DNA from 3 places in the Providencia rustigianii genome. Region 1 is predicted to be linked to each of the others. Evidence: predicted binding sites of a transcription regulator. Region 1 holds the regulator's gene; each other region holds the start of a gene.
The links. The regulator Fur, encoded in region 1, represses iron uptake genes when iron is present. The targets are predictions, from matches to a motif close to ATAATAATGAGAACNACTATCAA.

Region 1 (6,687 bases):
CTTAACCTGTATAACGCGGTTATTTTAGCATCAGACAAGTCAGCTGGAGATCGTGGCGTATTGATGGCAATGAATGACAAAGTGATCCAAGGTCGCAATGTCATGAAAATGAGCACCACGGAAGTTCAAGCGTTCGATGCCGTCAATGGTGGTGCGGAAGGGTTTATTCATGATGGAAAAGTGACCTACTATCAAGCGGCTCAACCTCGTAGTGATAAAGCCGCTTTTGATGTGAGTAAGTTAGAGAAATTGCCTGCGGTCGGTATTGTTTATAATTATGCCAATGCTTCAGCTGCTCCAGTTAAAGCATTACGTGAAGAAGGTGTGCAGGGGATCGTGAGTGCTGGTGTAGGTAACGGAAATATGTATAAAACTATTTTCGATTCTTTAGCCAATGCTGCTAAAGACGATATTGTTGTGGTGCGCTCAAGCCGAGTACCAACTGGCTATACAACGCGTAATGCAGAAGTTGATGATAATTTATATGGTTTTGTCGCATCAGAAAGATTAAGTCCACAAAAAGCACGAGTTTTACTTCAGTTAGCCTTAACTCAAACTAAAGATCCGAAAAAAATCCAGGAAATGTTTGAGCAATACTAATTTGTCTTAAAGTAAAGGCGACATTGATGTCGCCTTTACTTCATCAATATGAATGCGTTTCTATTAAGTAAGCATATTTTATCGAAATTAGAGTGAACCAACATCTGGCGTTAGGTTTTGAAGGTGTTCATCCAATTTTAATTTTTCTTTAAATACGGTGATATTATCGTTAGTTTTGGTGGCTGATTTTACTTCTGCATGACCGGAGAATACTCCCCCTTTTTTAATCGATAGACTCGAATAACGGATGGTTCCGTATATTTCACCATTAGTATCTATATTAATGGTTTCGGACAGGCACTCACCTTCAACTTTGCCGTTAACTAATAATTCACTACTAGTTATATTGCCGGTAACATGGCCGTTTTGCATAATTTTAACTGTGTTATTTTTACCTACGATATTGCCTATTACTTTTCCATAAATATGGACTTGTTCATTGGAGGTAATATTTCCTTCAAAAATAACATCGCGAGCAATAACGGTATTGGTTTTGTCTTCACTAATCACTGGCGTTGATGCTAATGATTTTTCCTCTATTACTTGGGATGTGATTTCTTCTCTATTGATAGTAGGGGTGGGTTCTGACTTACTTTGCTTTTTGTTGAACATGTGGCTAACCTTTTTATGATTGAAATATAAAGCTAAACAGATGATTGAAGATATGAACGCAATGATGGCAACCGTTGAATATCTAAAAAACCACGCTATCAAAGTAAGAAGCCAGAAGAAAAAACCAGTATTAAGAAATAGATATGTTTTTTTCATTCCATAATCTCTTACACATTAATTTGATAATAAGTTTAAATTAAAATAGTACAGAACAATTTAAAGAATAGAAGATAATTTCAGTTTTATCTGAGGAAATTAAGTTGTTTATTTTTTATAAATAGCCGTAGATACACAAATTTAGAATGGAAAGGAGAAGTTTACTGGCAGATATAAGTAAAAATACCCATTAATAAACATTAGATGGGTATTTTAATATTAAAGTGCTTATTGCAGTAATGAGCAGCTTTATTAGAAATTATTAATCACGAAGTGATTATTTTTCTTCGTGAGCATCCGCATTATCACGGCAGTCACCTTCAGCGCAGTGACCGTATAGATATAAACTGTGATTAGACAGTTTGATTCCGTGACGTGTTGCAATGTCTCTTTGGCGTGACTCAATCGACTCATCTGTAAACTCAATCACTTTACCACAATCTAAGCAGATTAAATGGTCATGGTGATGTTGTTGGGTCAATTCGAATACAGATTTGCCACCTTCGAAGTTATGACGAGTTACAATGCCTGCATCATCAAACTGATTTAATACGCGGTATACCGTCGCTAAACCAATTTCTTCACCGATATCGATCAGCTTTTTATAGAGATCTTCCGCGCTGACGTGATGGCACTCAGGCTCCTGAAGTACTTCCAAAATCTTCAATCTCGGAAGAGTGACTTTGAGTCCTGCATTTTTCAATGCTTTATTATTATCTGTCATGCGGGTTTGTCCTGTATCTTAAATCATAAATTTAACAATAATGAGACATTTTTAACAAAAATCCAGTTGTCTTCTAAACTGATTTACAATTATAGGCATGGAAAATAAAAATAGAAACCATGCATTGTCTCATTATTTTGATGATGTTCAAAAAGCGTGTCCATAATAGGATATCTAATCGACATCTTATCTGCTGGATCACGCTTTTAATTGGCAACTAATGTCATTCTTAACCAAGAATTTCAGCCAGAGACATTTCTTCAGAGATTTGTTTTACCCACGCGTCTACACGTTCTTCCGTTAACTCAGGTTGACGGTCTTCATCAATGGCTAAACCAATAAAGTGATTGTCGTCTGCCATTCCTTTAGAAGCCTCAAAATGGTAACCTTCCGTTGACCAATGGCCAACGATCACGGCACCGCGAGGTTCGATAATGTCACGGATAGTGCCCATCGCATCGCAGAAATATTCAGCGTAGTCTTCTTGATCTCCACAACCAAACAATGCAACTAGCTTGCCATTAAAGTCAATTTCTTCCAGAGTTGGGAAGAAATCATCCCAGTCACATTGTGCTTCACCATAGTACCAAGTTGGGATGCCAAGCAGTAGAATGTCAAAAGCTTCAATATCTTCTTTTGTGCATTTAGCAATATCGTGGACTTCTGCTACGTCTTTGCCTAATCTTTCTTGGATCATTTTGGCAATATTTTCTGTGTTACCTGTGTCACTTCCGAAGAAAATGCCTATAACTGCCATAAAGTGATTAACCTCTTGTTTTTCTAGCGGACAGAAAAATTTTCTGTTATCGCTAAAACTAAAATAGAACGAAAATAGGTACAATTTGCGCCTTATTTTGGCGAAAAACCCGGTGTAAGTCTGTCAAATTTGTGTGATTTATTCAGATGAAGCTAGCGGTTAACTATTTCACTAACCTGCTCAAGTTGAGCCATTAAAATTTCTTCAATTAACTCACTACGGCTTATGTTTTTCTCTTCAGCTAACTGATTTAAGACCGCGACAGCTTCTTCATTTAATTTTAACTCAACGCGACGTAATCCTTTGACTTTATCTCGTCTTAGTTGATTTCGCTTGTTGATTCGTAATTGCTCATCCCGCGATAACGGACTAGTTTTTGGTCGCCCAGGCCTGCGTTCTTCAGCAAACAAATCCAGTGTGGTGCGATCAGTTTGTTCTTTTGCCATATCTACTATTGCTAAAGGAAGGGGTGTGCCAGTAATTCAGCGCGCAATGATACCCTAGCTGAATCCCTAGTGCTATAGGTGTATGCTTAGCTAAGCTATTTAATAGATTAAAAAAAGAACTCTTTTATGAAAAAAGCATCACGAATATTGACTGTGATGCTTTTTTAATCTGATTAGTGGGTTTGCTGCCGCCATAAACTGGCATAAATTCCATTTCGTTTTAGCAGGTTTTGGTGAGTATCTGCTTCTGCAACTTCGCCATCGCGAATGACATAAATTTTATCAGCCCCCATAATAGTATTGAGCCGATGTGCAATACTAATGACTGTTCGCCCTTCAGTGATCATTGGCATATTTGCCATGATGGCAGACTCTGATTCATAATCTAAGGCTGATGTCGCTTCATCGAGGATCAATATATCGGGTTCAGTGAGTAGGGCGCGAGCTAAAGCAATCCGTTGTCGCTGCCCCCCAGATAAATTGAGTCCTTTTTCTGATAAAGGGTAATTAAAATTGTCAGGTAAAGACATAATAAAATCGTAAGCTCCAGCTAATTTTGCCGCTCGAATAATTTGCTCATCATTGGCTTGGGGTAGGCTTAATCGAATATTCTCTGCAATTGTTCCGACAAACAAAGTACTTTCCTGTAGTACCACGCTCATTCGTCGACGTAGTGCGACGGTATCTGCGACGGCTAAATCCATACCATCGACAATAACTTGCCCATGCTGTGGAATGTATAACCGCTGTAATAGTTTGGTTAGGGTGCTTTTCCCCGAACCAGAAGGCCCTGTTATCCCAATAAATTCTCCTGCTTTAATTGATAAGCTAAGATTATTTAATACTTCAGGGGTTTCTGGCTGATAACGAAAGCGAATATTTTGAAACTCAATTTGGCCTTGGATGGTAGCTGAGCTGGCAATACCTTTTCGCTCGTTCTCAATGGGTTTATCTAAAATGTCGCCAACTCGGCGTAGTGAAATAATGGTGTGTTGAAAATCCTGCCAAATTTGTGCGAAGCGTAATACAGGCTGAGTCACATGAGCGCTCAGCATATTGTAGGCGACGAGTTCACCTGGCGTGATGTTACCGTTGAGCACTTCTTTAACACCAATCCACAGTAACAGAGCCGTTGTGATTTTACTGACCAATGTCATCAACTGAGTGGCAATTACGCTGCGTATGGATACTTTGAAGTTTTGGGTTAATTGTTTACTGAGTATTTTTTGCCAGCGTTGATAAAAATATTTCTCAGTTGCTGTGGTTTTAATCGTCTCAATACCGCTAATGGATTCCGTTAGAAAAGTTAGTCCGTTTTCATCAGCTTGATAAGATTTCTCGGTTTGTTGGCGAATGACGGGGCCTAAAATCATCCAAAGAATAAAAAAGACACCCATCGAGCCAACTAATAGCCATGTCATTATGCTGCTATAAGAAAAGAGCACGGCAATAAATAAAATGACAAAGATAAAATCGATAAACAGCATGAGAGTTGAGCCTGTTAAAAATTGGCGGATATGGGCTAGCTCTCGAACTCGTGCAATAATTTTTCCCGTAGGTCTTAATGTAAAATAATTTAGCGGTAATGCCATCAGATGGCGATAAATCTTACCTGATAGTTCTGCACTAATTTGGGAACTAGTATGACTAAATATTTTATTTCGAATAAAGCTGTAGATGGGTTCTGCAATAGCAATAGCCAATATTGCTAGAGCGAGTATATGCAGATTTGGTAAGCTGCGCCCGACTAAAACTTTATCAATAAGATTTTGAAATAATAAAGGACTGATTAAGGCAAATAACTGTACAATTGCAGCTAATATGAAAATATTTTTTAGTTTAAAGCGTTGACGAATAATTGATGGGATAAACCAACCGATTCCAAAAGCTCTTTTTTGTTCCGGCTCAAGTTGCTCTTTAATAAGCAGTACGGGGTATTCTAATTGATTATTATCCTGCCATTGGACTATTTTACCTCCTTGCGCTGACATCACGGTCAATGGCTGGTTTTGAGTTAAAATATGCCATTGCTGATCGATAAAAATCAGTGCCGGCAGTGGAATTTGAGCCAATTGCTGGTAGGTTAGGGAAACTTGTTGAGTTTCATAGCCAATGACTTGAGCACATTCTCTGAGCTCTAAATCAGTCGGTGAAATAGTTTGCATACCAATGGCATGCATTAGTTGTTCTTTAGTCACGTTTTTTTGATAATGATTAGCTATCCACACTAAGGCTTCCAAGCCGTGATTATTTATCGCTTCCATCGATTATTTCTCTCTCATCGCAGTGGAGGTATATTCATTAATTGGACTGAGTAAGTAATCAATGATTCGACGTTTATCGGTTTTAATTTCAGCCACAATCGATAAACCGGGGGTTAACTCAATTTGCTTGCCTTCCACCAATAATTGTTTTTTGGTTAAACCAATTTGTGCTAAATAAACTAAGCCTAAGTTCTCATCCAAGGTGCTGTCTCTAGAGATAGAAAGTAGCTCACCCTCAATGGTGCCATAGCGAGTATATGGAAATGCATCGATTTTAACGTCAGCTTTTAGCCCTTCTTGAATAAAGCCAATATCTTTGTTAAGTATTTTTACTTCAGCCAATTGAACATGGTTATTTGGGACTATTACCATTAATTGCTGGGCGGGTTGTAATACAGCCCCAAGGGTATATGTTGTGATTTGTTGGACTGTTCCATCAACAGGCGCTCGGATCACTTCTAATTGATTCCGTTCTTGATTTTTAATCAATTCTTGTTCCAGTGAGACGAATTTAAATTCAGCTTGCTGTGCTTTTTCATGCCATTCTTGGTATTTTTGTGCTTTAATCCGCTCCAGTTTTTCTTGTAAAGAATGATGCTGACTATCTAATATAGATAGCTCAGATTGTTTGGTGGTTTTTTCTTTCTTAGCGATTAATAACTCGCGCTCTTGTTCTAAGAACTCTTTTTGGCTAATCAGCTGTTTTTGGCTAAGGGAATTATGAGCATTCAACCTTTTCCTAATATTCCCCATTAACGTATTCATATCTTTGAGTTCTCGTTCTCTAGCGTGATAATTAACACGGTTAAGTTGGAGTTCATTGGTAATTTCATTTAATAAGGTTTCATATTCTTTTTTTATTGTTTGATAACTGAGTTGAGTTCTCTTCTGTTCTGTTAGTGATAGCTGCATATATTGTGGCGTATCTTCAATATGTTGCTGGTGAATCAGTGCATGATGAATTAATTGTTCACTAGCATGAAAATTCTTTTGGTAATGTAAACTTAAAATATCTTGATCAACACCGAGTACTTTGACGCTCAGCAATGGGTCACCTTGCTGAACAAGTTGACCATCTTCTACATGAATTTGCTGTAAGCGGCTTAGTTCAAAAGCTTGGATAGTTTG
Region 2 (6,687 bases), 130 kb from region 1:
AGCGCTATTTAGTTCAACATTTGCAGCAAGACCATCGGGGATTTCGTCTTATTGGCATTTCGGATCATCCATTGATAGCATTGACTAAGCAGCAACAGATTATCGCCGAGTTGTATTATTATTTCTCGTTAACTCAGGTCACTTGCTTACCACTGGCTCAGCGTAAAGCCGATATTTCCCCACTGTTTCATCACTATCTTGAGCTGGCTTGTACTCGCTTAAATCAGCCATTACCTTCACTGGATGACTCATTTTTGAAAAAGCTCAGTCGCCGCCATTGGCCGGGGAATGTAACTGAATTAGCCAATGCTGCTGAGCTATATGCGGTAGGGATTATGCCCATGGGGGAAACGGCAAACCCTCTGCTAGCACCAGTGGCTCCAACGGCACTGGATCAGCAAATTGAAAACTATGAGCGACAAATTATTACGGAGGCATTAAACATCCACCAAGGGCGGATTAATGATGTTTCTGAGTACTTGCAAATGCCACGTAAAAAGCTCTATTTACGGATGAAAAAGTATGGTTTGGATAAGCACCATTATCGGACCTAGAGGTAGGTATTGAGGAGTCAGTTACAGGAAGGCTGTAACTGACCAAAATAAAATTATTAAAGCAGTGGGATGGTATCTTCGATCGCTTGTAGAAGTAATTTTCTATCATGGCGATAGGGAACATCGTCCGCTTCCAAAACGCGCTGCACGATTTTACGCTCAAGACGAAGCTGACTAACATCTGTGCGGGGCCCAACAATCAGTGCATCAATTTTTTTGCGGCCAATATGCTTTTCCATCATTACCAATTTTTCTGCTAATGAAAGATTGGCTGCGGAAGTGCTGAGTTCTTTACCTAGATTACCGATATAAACCATAGGCGCGCGACTTTCTCTCAAGGCATCGGCAATATCATCGAGTAATAATAAAGGCATCAAGCTGGTAAAAAAGCTGCCGGGTCCGATCAAAATTAAGTCTGAGTGGTGAATAGCTTCTAGGGCTTCTGTCGTTGCTTTTACAGGAGGATACAAACGCAGTTCTTGGGGTAATACCTTCAAGGCATCTACATTGACTTCCCCGTAAACTTCGTTCCCCATATCATCAATCGCCATTAAATCTACAGGTGATTCAGACATTGGGATCAATTGAGCATCCACTTTGAGCATATTGCGGATGAGGTTGATGGCTTCCAAAGGACGTACACTGAGGTGATCCAATGATTTCAACATCAGGTTGCCTAGGTTATGCCCAGATAACTCCCCGGTACCTGCAAAACGATACTCAAACATTTTAGAGGCAATCGACGGTTCGGTGATCAACTGGTTGAGGCAGTTACGCATATCACCCCAAGCAATTCCCCCTTCTGAACGGCGAATACGCCCAGTTGAACCACCATTATCTGTAGTGGTGACAATTCCAGTTAAACGGGAGCCTAAAGATGAAAGTGAAGACATCACACGACCCAGTCCATGTCCGCCCCCAAGAGCGACAACATGCCTAAGATCTGTCAGACTGCTGTTCGGCATAGTGTTCCTATATCAGTAATCATGTTTCTAGAGTTATATCTAAAACAAATTTGGCGCTAATCTATCATAAAACCGCATTTGAAGTTCACTTACCGTGATAAAAAACAATAAAAAAGAAACTTTTGGATTTTTCAGATGTTTGCACCAAAAATACAGGTTGCTAGTTCCCATTTGATGTTAATAACTATAGTATGTAAATAATTCTCATTTACATTATTGGTGTTATGGCTTGATATGTCAGATTCAGAGTTACAATGCCTGTTTGCTCGTCACTCTTCCTCACTATGTCGTTATCTTAATGGTTATCTGAAAGACTATAATCTAAGTATGGATATCATGCAGGAAAGCTTTGTGCGTATGGCGGAATTAATGAAACATTCCCCCATTCAGGATGTGGATGCCTATCTTTATAGAACCGCTAAAAACTTGATGATTGACTATTTTCGTCAGCAGAAACGACACTCAGTCACCGCCATCAGTGAGGTACAGTGGGAGTCCGTGCCCTCTAAAACGAAAAGCCTTGAAGCTCAGACAATTCGAGAACAACAAATTCAGCAAATACAAAATATTATAGGGACATTACCCCTGCGAACTCAGGAAATTTTCCGGCTACACCGCGAAGATGGAATGACCCAAAATGAAGTGGCAGAAACGTTAAATATTTCGTTAAGTACCGTTGAAAAACATTTAGCCAATGCGTTAGCTATGCTCATCCATAAATGGAGAGATTAATGGAGAGTCAATATTCAAATAAACCTTCTGAAATTGAGGAAGTCGCCGCTTTCTGGGTTATCAAAACGACTCAAAAAAACTTAACCTCCCAAGAGGAGCATGAGTTTCAACAATGGGTTACGACATCAGAACAACATCGGAACGCCTATTTTAAAGCTCGGCAACTGTGGGGATTAACCTCTGGGATCGCATTATCCGTTCAAAAGGGATCCAGCCGAAAAACAGGCAATATAAAATTTGCTCCCCGTTGGATTGCGATGGCATCAGCCTTAATTTTAAGTGTGTTCTCATTCGCGATTTGGTCATTTTTAAGCCAAGAATCTGTAGATTATCAGGCTAAAAATGGTGAAATTTCACACATTATATTACCCGATGGTAGCCAAGTTGATTTAGACAGTGGAGCTGCGATAACGCTCGAATTTAATGAGGGTTATCGGCAAGTTAATTTACATTCTGGTCGAGCCTACTTTTCAGCGGCACCTATTTCAACTCAAGAGCCACGACCTTTTCGGGTGAAAGCAAAAAATGGAACAGTTCAAGCCTTGGGAACAGAATTTGAGATTGACACCCAAGAGAAGCAGGTCAATGTTGCTGTCTATGAACATCAGGTACAAATAACCTTGTTGTCTGGGGAGACTCAGCGGGTCATAGCGGGGGATCAGGCATCTTATCAGCAGCATATATCACCAATGGTACCTGCTAACATTCAGCATGGAGTTTCGTGGAGAAAAGGGCTGATTATTTTCCAGCAAAGCAGTGTTGATCATGTTATCCATGAACTGAGCCGGTATAGAGAAAAACCTATAATTTTATTGGGCAATCCACCCCAAGCCATGATTAGTGGCGTTTTCCAGATAGATTCTGTCGAAAATGCGTTATTAACTGTCACCAGTTCGAAAGGGTTATCAGTCTCTGAATTACCTTTTTTCACTCTAGTTTATTGATATTAAATGTTTTGGTTATTTTGATAACAAATTATTAAAAATTTATTTACGGGTTTTATGTTATTTGTCGTCTTAATCTAAGTGATTATGATTTTCATTACCATTATCATTTTTAGGATGAGAAATGACAAATAAAAAGTTCGATTATAAAAAAGCAGTACTGGGGATTCACCTTGCATTAATGGCGCTACCCGCCATCTCTTTTTCTAACTATGCGCACGCAGATAAATTGAGCCAGACAGCTTCACTTTCTATTCCTGCTCAATCCCTTGAGTCAGCTCTGCTCCAATTTGCCCAACAAGCTAATATGGAGATTTTTATTGATAGCCAAGAGATTAATGGACTGAACAGTCAAAAAATACAGGGCAATATGTCAATTCAAAAAGGGCTAAACCAATTGATTGGCGCTAATCCTATTCTGTATCAAATTGATGGAAACCGAATCTCGATTCAACGAGTTAATAAAGCAGCTGATGATAATTCGGTTATTGTATTGGATAAAATTACAGTCACTGCAGCGCCTCATCAACAAGGTGATTGGGTTTATAGCACTCCATCGTCCGTCAGTGTGATCAGTAAAAAACAGATTGAAGATAAACCGCCAAAACACATCGCTGATTTGCTGGAGTTAACAACTGGGGTCTATTCTAGCGTGAGTCAGCAAGATCCCTCACTGTCTGTCAATATTCGTGGGATCCAAGATTATGGACGGGTTAATATGAATATTGATGGGATGCGCCAAAATTTCCAAAAAAGTGGTCATGGGCAGCGTAATGGCACCATGTATATCGATTCAGAACTTCTTTCTGGGGTTGAGATTCAAAAGGGAAATAGTAGCGGAATGGGGAGTGGGGGCACATTAGGTGGCGTCGCAACATTCAACACGGTTAGTGCATCCGATTTTTTATCTAAAGATAAAACATTTGGCGGGAAGATCCATGCGAGTACGGGAACGAATAATACCCATTTTATTGGCAGTACCGCGTTAGCATTGGGAAATGAGCAGGCGGATCTTTTATTTGCTGCCAGTGAACGTCGATTAGGTGACTATAAACCGGGTGTGCATGGGGATATTGGCGATATTCGGATCAATAATGAAACTGGGCATTATGAGCAACTCGTTCATGACTTAAAGCATAGCCGTATTACGGACAGTAATTATCAAATGACGTCCTATTTGGCAAAAGCAGGTTGGAATTTTGGTGACTCGCAGCGTCTACAACTCAATTACCTTGAAACCAAAGTTGCGACACCAAATGCAGGCACACTCACCAATCTATCAGGAACATGGCCGTATAAATTAGGCTGGAAAAGTAGTGGGTTTAGTGATGTGACGACAAAAAATTACGCGCTGGATTATAGCCAATATAGCGAAAGCCCATGGAGTGTTGAATTAAAAGGAAAAGTGTATTTCGTTGATACTAATGACGACACCCAAACCTACTCAACCAGTAAAGTTTTTAACAATGGTTATCAAATGAATACCCGTGTGAAAACACTAGGATTACAGTTAGAAAATCACTCGGAAATTGAATTTAATTATAACCATGTTTTAAAAGCACACTATGGATTAGAAGCTTTTCAGGATAAGGCCAGCAGTGATTCCACCAAAGTGTCTGCAAATGGGGTGACACCAGACGGTAAGCGTTCCTTAAGCTCGTTATTTGCCACATTAACCTATGAACATGATGATTGGCTCACTCTAGAAGGTGGGCTGCGTTATGATTATTATCAGTTAAAAGGACAGACCAGTATGCGCTATCGAGTCTTTCCTTATACAAAAGACAACCCATGCAAAGCATCAAGCCTACGTAATTGTAAAAGTGTTGAAGTTAATCGCGTCTGGGATGTGGATGATGCCCAAGGGGAATTTTCACCCAACATCAAGTTAGCGATTCGGCCTAACGTCGAATGGTTGGAACTGTATTCAAGCTATGGGCGCTCTTGGCGTCCACCCGCTATCACGGAAACATTAACGTCGGGAAGTGCGCACAGCTCATCCACTCAATTCCCCAATCCTTATCTAAAACCTGAAAGATCGAATTCTTGGGAGGTTGGCGTCAATGTTAACTATCCAAATTTAGTGCTTGAAGAGGACCGTTTATTGGCCAAAGTTGCCTATTTTGATACGCGGGTTGATAACTATATCAATCTCGCGATTAACCGAACAAAACCGGGAATGGTGAGTCCGAGTATTGGTAATGCGGCGTACAGCAATAACCTTGTAGCGACCCGTTTTAGGGGCTTTGAGTACCAAGTTAATTATGATGCGGGCTTTGCTTATGCGGATTTAACGTTCACTCATATGATAGGAAAAAATGAATTTTGTGCTCGCCGTGCTTGGTTAGGGGGTGTTCAGACATTTACTAAAGAAAATCGCCCAGGAAATTGGTACGCAGAAGATGATGTTCAACAAAATGATCATGTGAATTGTGATGGCGCGGCAGTATTTAGTAGCGCTGCAAATTTACCAGGTGATAGAGGTTCCTTCACATTAGGTGGTCGCGCCTTTAATCGGAAACTCGATGGCGGAATGATTATTCGCTTTACACCGGGATTCCAAGACCATTCAGCACAAAGTAATCAGCCCTATTTGGCTGACTGGCCTAAATACACATTGGTGGATCTGTATGCGAGTTACGCGTTAACCGATGATTTAATTATTCGGGGGAATGTCGAAAACTTAACCAATAGGGCTTATGTTGTGAGCTACGGCGAAAGTCTTTCCAATACGTTAGGGCGTGGAAGAACGATTAGCGGTGGCATTGAATATCGTTTTTAATGCTGATATCAAGGTATGGGGAATTTCTCCATACCGATTTAGGAATGATAATTTGGTGAGTATGATTTATTAAATTAAATGTTATCAGGCACTAATCATTTTTGAACTCGCTGGAAATCAATTCATCCCGTACCTTTCTTTCTGTCATTTAACTTCATTTTTTATCTTACTTTTGGAGTCTATCGGGATTTTGATAACTCAATGTACCGTATTGATGTGAATGAAATTTGGTTCTATACAAAAGTGATCTACAACAAACAATGTGCATTGAATTAACGTTACTTTGACAGCAATTTGACACTTAACTCCCTATCATTCCAGAGAAAATAATAGAAAATTATCCATAATAATAAGGACTTCTGAGACTCCGGTTTATAAAACGCAAATCGTTGTATAATAAGATATATATCGTATTCGAGTTCGCTTTTTACTTTGCAATAGGCTAAAATCCTTACAGAAAATAAGTGAACCTAGTGACTATGATGTTTTTAACCATTTAAATTCAATTTAGTTACTAGGCTCCTGTAAAACTCCTAGCCTTTGCATCTAAGTTCAGCCACTGAATATGATGTTCAGGCCGTGACCTCAGAGTCGCCAGGGTGCAAGATAGAAATGTCTGCATCTCCCGTATTTGGAAAGGTGTGAATATGCAGCAACTTGTCGATCAATTTGACCGAAAATTTTACTATCTTCGTTTATCTATCACCGAT
Region 3 (6,687 bases), 360 kb from region 1:
CTCTTGGATGAACACCGATCATACGGTTGATAATGAATTCTAATCGGGCTAAGCCAACGCCTTCATTTGGTAAACAAGCAAAGTCGAATGCACGGTCAGGGTTGCCCACGTTCATCATGATTTTTACATTCAGGTCCGGCATATTGTCGACTTCAGAGCTATGGATTTCAAACTCTAATTTACCGTCGTACACAAACCCCGTATCCCCTTCAGAACATGAAATGGTTACTTCCTGACCTTCTTTCAGGCGTTCAGTCGCATCACCACAACCAACCACAGCAGGGATCCCCAACTCACGAGCAATAATTGCCGCGTGGCAAGTACGTCCACCACGGTTAGTCACGATTGCAGCAGCTTTTTTCATGATCGGTTCCCAATCAGGATCCGTCATGTCCGTCACTAATACATCACCAGGCTGAATTCTATCCATCTCACTCAAGTTATGGATAACTTTCACACTTCCTGCTCCAATACGATGACCAATAGCACGTCCTTCAACTAAAACCTGCCCTTGATTTTTCAGTTGATAGCGTTCCATAACCTGCTGATTTGAACGAACGGTTTCCGGTCGAGCTTGAACAATATATAGACGACCATTATGGCCATCTTTTGCCCACTCGATGTCCATTGGACGACCGTAGTGTTTTTCAATTTGCAGAGCCTGACGAGATAACTCTTCTACTTCATGATCAGTCAAAGAGAAACGATTGCGTAGTGCTTCTGGTACATCTTCAATCTTAACTTGTTTACCGTGCTCTTTACTGTCGGCATACACCATTTGTAATTTTTTAGAGCCTAAAGTACGACGAACAATTGCAGGCTTATTATTTTGTAATGTTGGCTTATGTACGTAGAACTCGTCAGGATTGACAGCGCCTTGTACAACCATCTCACCAAGACCATAAGCAGAGGTAATAAAGACAACTTGATCGAAACCAGATTCAGTATCGATAGTAAACATAACGCCCGAGGACGCCAGATCAGAACGTACCATTCTTTGCACACCAGCAGAAAGAGCTACGCCACGATGGTCATAACCTTGGTGTACACGATAAGATATAGCACGATCATTAAACAGCGACGCAAATACGTGTTTAATTGCAACCAGTACAGCATCAATCCCTTGCACATTGAGGAATGTCTCTTGTTGCCCTGCAAATGAAGCGTCAGGCATATCCTCAGCAGTGGCAGATGAGCGAACAGCGAATGAAGCGTCAGCTTCACCTTCAGACAACGTAAGAAAAGCCTCACGGATATCCTGTTCTAGCTCTTTCGTCAGTGGGGTCTCAATCACCCATTGACGGATCTGAGCACCGGCAATCGCCAGTTGATTCACATCATCAATATCCGTTTCATCTAGCAGGTTATAAATACGTTGGTTTACACCACTCTGCTCCAGAAAATTATTAAACGCCTGTGCGGTTGTCGCAAAACCGTTTGGTACGGATACACCAAGATCGGATAAGTTGGTAATCATTTCACCGAGAGAGGCATTTTTACCGCCTACACGGTCAACATCATTCATCCCTAATTGGTTATACCAAAGTACATTACACGGAGTAAGGCCATTTGTGGACATTGAAAGCGATCCTTCTATAGCAATTTAGTGACAGACAACAAATCGTAAAAAATCTCGTTGGCGAAAATTCGCCTCGCGAATAGACTAGCACAGACGTTATGGGAAGATGGACTGGTGAATCGTTCCATCATTGAATAAAAAATTTTTGTTCTAAAAATTGTTCAAATTATGTCTATACTTCCCCGTATAAACTATTTTTTAAACTTTAATCGATTACAATATTTCAACAATCTGGCAATAAATACGATAAAAAGAAATCATTTATGAGCGAGCTAAATCCAATGAATAAGAGTGTCAACCAAGCCCAGCGAACTGTTTTTTTTATTTCTGATGGAACGGCAATAACCGCTGAAACGTTAGGGCATGCCGTATTGTCTCAATTTCCTTTATCTTTTATTTCTTATACTTTACCGTTTGTAACCACTGAGGCTCGCGCATTAGAAATCAAACAAAAAATTGACGTAATTTATACCGAAACTCAGATGCGTCCACTGGTGTTCTATTCAATTATATCCCCACAAGTTAGAGAGATAATTACCCAAAGCTCAGGATTCTGTCAGGATATTGTGCAAAGTTTAGTCGCCCCAATCCAACGTGAAGTCGGTTTAGAGCCTGAACCAAAGTTGAATCGTACCCATGGTTTATCTATGCAGAATATGAATCAGTATGATGCCCGCATTGCAGCGATTGAATACACCTTAGCCCATGATGATGGTATTTCATTACGTAACCTAGAGCAGGCTCAAGTGATTTTAATCGGTGTCTCTCGCTGTGGAAAAACACCCACCAGCTTATATTTAGCCATGCAATTTGGCATTCAAGCCGCAAATTATCCATTCACAGCCGATGATATGGATAATTTACAGTTACCCATAGCTCTACGTCCTTATACCCATAAGTTATTTGGATTGACAATTAGCCCTGAGCGATTAGCTGCAATCCGTGAAGAACGTCGAGAAAATAGCCGATATGCATCTTTACGCCAGTGTCGTATCGAGATTTCAGAAGTTGAAGCTTTGTTTAGACAGAATAAAATCAACTACTTAAATACCACAAACTACTCTGTTGAAGAAATTTCAGCAAAAGTGATTGATACGATGGGGCTACAACGTCGTATTTTTTAGCAGAATAAAATATAAAAAATTATTCATTCAACCCTGATTGAAGGTTGAATTTGAGCCACTTTCGTTTATTGTGACTTTAGTCACTAATATGGCTCAGCCTATTAAAGTTTTGAGAAACGAAATGCATAAAACAGATGAGTTACGCACTCAGCGAGTGGACAGCCTAATTACGCCACAAACGCTCGCAGAGGAATTCCCTATTTCACAAGAGATTGCTGAAAACGTGACAGCGTCACGTAAGAGAATTGAAAATATTTTATCGGGTCAAGACCCTCGCTTGTTGGTTATCGTGGGCCCATGCTCAATTCACGATATCGACGCTGCAATTGAGTATGCAAATAAACTCAACCAATTACGTCAAAAATATCAAGACCGACTAGAAATCGTTATGCGGACTTATTTTGAGAAGCCGCGAACGGTTGTCGGCTGGAAAGGACTCATCTCCGATCCCCATCTTGATAACTCGTGCCAAGTCAATACAGGGATACGACTCGCTCGTAAGTTACTAATTGAGGTTAACCAATTAGGACTGGCAACGGCTACCGAATTTCTCGATATGGTAACAGGGCAATATATTGCTGACCTTATCAGTTGGGGAGCTATCGGCGCGCGCACGACAGAAAGCCAAATTCATCGCGAAATGGCATCAGCCCTATCCTGCCCTGTTGGGTTCAAGAATGGTACTGATGGTAATATCAATATTGCGATTGATGCAATCCGTGCAGCAAAAGCCCAACATATGTTTTTATCACCAGATAAAACTGGGCAAATGACGATTTATCAAACTAGCGGGAACCCACATGGTCATGTGATCATGCGAGGAGGCAAAAAGCCAAACTACACATCCGAATATATTCAAGAAGCCTGCGAAAAATTGCATAAATTTGGATTATCTGAACATTTAGTGGTCGATTTTAGTCATGGAAATTGTCAAAAAATCCACCGCCGTCAGTTAGATGTAGCCAAAGATATTGCAAAGCAAATTGAACAGGGTTCAACGGTTATTAGCGGTGTTATGGCAGAAAGTTTCCTGCTGGAAGGGAACCAACAAATTAAAGAAAACCAGCCTTTGGTTTACGGTCAATCAATTACTGATCCTTGTCTTGGATGGGAAGATACTGAACAATTGATTGAAATCCTTGCTAACGCTGTCAATTCACGTTTTAAATAAACGCGTTCATAGGGTCACTTTAGCTTAATTTTAAAGCTAAAGTGACTTCAAGCAGTTACCCCGCGAATATATAATCCATAATCAATTCACCATTAAAAATAATTAGCTATTAATTCTTTTATATTATTTATTTTTAGCTAAAAATCACTTGATCTCCCTTATTTTCAATTGATAATGATTCTCGTTTTTAACCGCAAGCCACCCAGCGATACATTTAACTATCTAGGCAGCCAGCATCATACATATCAATCAGGAAAGGATTTCCTAATGGCGTTTACACCGACATCTGCATCAAGAGCAGATTATTCATACAATAAAAAATTCTCTTTATCGACTTTAACGCTCGCAATTTCTATCACCGGATTTAGCGCGAATATTCATGCAACACAAGATGTCATGCATGTCACATCTCCCCCACTCAATAACGAAAAATTGGCTGTCGCTGAGCAAGTTGAAATAATTGATGCAACTGCACCAGAACATCAAACTGCAAGCTCCGCGCTTAGCTTACTCAAAAAACAAACTGGAATTTTTATCTCTGGTGCTGGAAGTACTTATGGTGAAAGTATTCAAATGCGTGGATATGACTCCCGCGGCGTCAAAATTATTATCGATAATGTAGCCCAAGACTTTAACTCCGGTCTATTTGATGCCACGTTTATTGACCCCTCCCTGATTAGTAAAGCCTACATTCATAAGGGTTCTTCCTCCGTGCAACATGGTAGTGGCGCGCTGGCAGGTGTGATTTCGTTAAAAACGTTGAATGCTTCCGAGGTGTTAAAACCGCAACAAAATTTAGGTGGGCGTGTATTCAGTGGCATAAATAGTAATGACCATAGTTATTATGCGGGAGCGACTCTGCTGGGACGAACCGATGATTTTGATGCATTATTCACTTATAGCCAACGTAAAAAACATTTAGTTGCCTCCCCGGATTCTCTATCATTTAATAACCATGAAAAAATCCACAACTGGATGTTAAAAACCTCGTGGCTGGCTAATCCCGCTTATCAAGCTGGGTTGCAACTACGTGAGTATCGTAATGATGGTATTAGCTTAAAGCAGCCATCTGCAATAGATACTAAAAACATGATGTTTGCGAATACCCCCCTTGAGCGCAATACTCACCAGCGAGACATTCTCATTAATCAGCGCTTTACTCCACAAAACCAATTTAGCTGGCAAGCTGAGTGGGATCTCTACTATACAGATCTGTATTTAAGTCAGTTAGATCTAGATAAGATTATTAAAAAACCCAAAAAATACGGGAGAGAATCACGTAATCAGTACACTTATGGAACCAAGTTTTCTAACAGTTTGACTGTTCCAGTATCCAGTTGGGCATACAATTATATACAAAGTGGTTTTGAACACTATCAGCAGAAACAAACACCTAATCAATATGCGATTAGCTATCCACCAACTGAACTGAACAATACGTCAGGCTGGCTAATCAGCGACCTGACCCTACAGCATTTACCTATCACCTTATCTGCGGGAACACGCTTTACCCAATATCAAGTGAATCGAGAAGGTTTCGATAAAAGTCATCATACTAACTGGTCATCTCGCTTTGCTGTGAACGCAACACCAACTTCATGGTTAAGTCTCCACTCATCTTATGCGGAGGGCTTCCGTGCACCACGAATGGCTGAGCTATATAACAATTCCTTGCACTTTGATACCCCGTTTTCTGGTACCTCCAACTTTACACCCACCCCAGATTTACAGCCTGAAACTAACAAAACGTTAGAAGCGGGATTAAAATTGAGCTTCGATGATTTTGTTATTCCAAATGATACAATACAATTTGGCAGCACTTACTTTACAACTAAGGCTGACAACTATATCGCGGTACATGCTGAATACAGAAAAACGATAGATCGCAGCTTGAAATACATGTGGTTCCCAGACGAAGTTTATTATATCAATGTACCTTCAGCGACCATCTCTGGTTTTGACAGCTTTATTAAATATCAGTCCCAATGGTTTGAACTCAGTCTCAATCATAACGTGACAATCGCTAAAGAAGATTCAGAAAACCACTCCCTCTCGTCGATACGTCCAGAAACCTTAACAACGCATTTCAAAGCACCGATCGCAAGTACAGGTCTCAATGTGGGTTGGATAGGCGAATTTTCTGCAAAAACAGCTTTCACAGGGGATTCAACCTACAAGTTGGTAGATCATAAATCTGGAGAGGATTTAGATCGCTATCGTCGAGAAATCATTCAATATGCAGGCTATGGCGTTCATGATTTCTATGTAAGCTATCAAGCTGACCCATTTATTAAAGGATTAAATACCGCCCTGACAATGAAGAATGCCTTTGATAGGGAATATATTTCTTCCATGGGAGTTCCACAAGAAGGCCGTAATTTCTACTGGAATATTAACTATAGCTGGTAACAAGTTAATAAATAACGTCTAAAACTACTGGCTCATTATTCTTACCTAATTTTTGTAAGTAATGAGCCAGCCACTGATAACTCAACCTTGAGGAAAATAACCTTGACTATACCTCATTATCAATGACTTTTTACAGGGCAAAACACAGTATAAAGATAAACAAGCCCGCGAACTCTCTACCATTATGCGATTTCTAAAGCTGATGAGCCTATAATTCAATTCAGCTCGGGATTTCCTGTTAATTGTTATTACTTGGTGATAAATAAGCCACTAATTAGCACAAATAAAATATCAATAGTTTACTTGGTTAATAAAATCGAACAGCTCAAACAATAATTTTGAACAAATAAAAAAACCGTCTAATACTCCAGCCAAGAAAAACAAAACAAACAAATTAACTTATT

Region 2: the regulator Fur is predicted to act here: its motif matches at 3,283-3,305, upstream of EL244_RS05360 (TonB-dependent hemoglobin/transferrin/lactoferrin family receptor).
Region 3: the regulator Fur is predicted to act here: its motif matches at 4,043-4,065, upstream of EL244_RS07715 (TonB-dependent receptor domain-containing protein).

Annotation. Positions count from the first base shown of each region.
Region 1 covers NZ_LR134396.1:1,312,889-1,319,575, forward strand. The annotation lists gene ansB (L-asparaginase 2) at 1-600, shown strand, start outside; gene EL244_RS05920 (bactofilin family protein) at 688-1,368, opposite strand; gene fur (ferric iron uptake transcriptional regulator) at 1,646-2,092, opposite strand; gene fldA (flavodoxin FldA) at 2,322-2,849, opposite strand; gene ybfE (LexA regulated protein) at 3,002-3,295, opposite strand; gene EL244_RS17890 (type I secretion system permease/ATPase) at 3,469-5,559, opposite strand; gene EL244_RS17895 (HlyD family type I secretion periplasmic adaptor subunit) at 5,563-6,687, opposite strand, start outside.
Region 2 covers NZ_LR134396.1:1,179,754-1,186,440, forward strand. The annotation lists gene pgtA (two-component system response regulator PgtA) at 1-554, shown strand, start outside; gene EL244_RS05345 (gluconeogenesis factor YvcK family protein) at 611-1,519, opposite strand; gene EL244_RS05350 (RNA polymerase sigma factor) at 1,754-2,251, shown strand; gene EL244_RS05355 (FecR family protein) at 2,251-3,195, shown strand; gene EL244_RS05360 (TonB-dependent hemoglobin/transferrin/lactoferrin family receptor) at 3,320-5,977, shown strand; molybdenum cofactor riboswitch at 6,496-6,635, shown strand; gene moaA (GTP 3',8-cyclase MoaA) at 6,625-6,687, shown strand, end outside.
Region 3 covers NZ_LR134396.1:1,668,810-1,675,496, reverse strand. The annotation lists gene ppsA (phosphoenolpyruvate synthase) at 1-1,579, opposite strand, end outside; gene ppsR (posphoenolpyruvate synthetase regulatory kinase/phosphorylase PpsR) at 1,861-2,703, shown strand; gene EL244_RS07720 (3-deoxy-7-phosphoheptulonate synthase) at 2,825-3,874, shown strand; gene EL244_RS07715 (TonB-dependent receptor domain-containing protein) at 4,142-6,283, shown strand.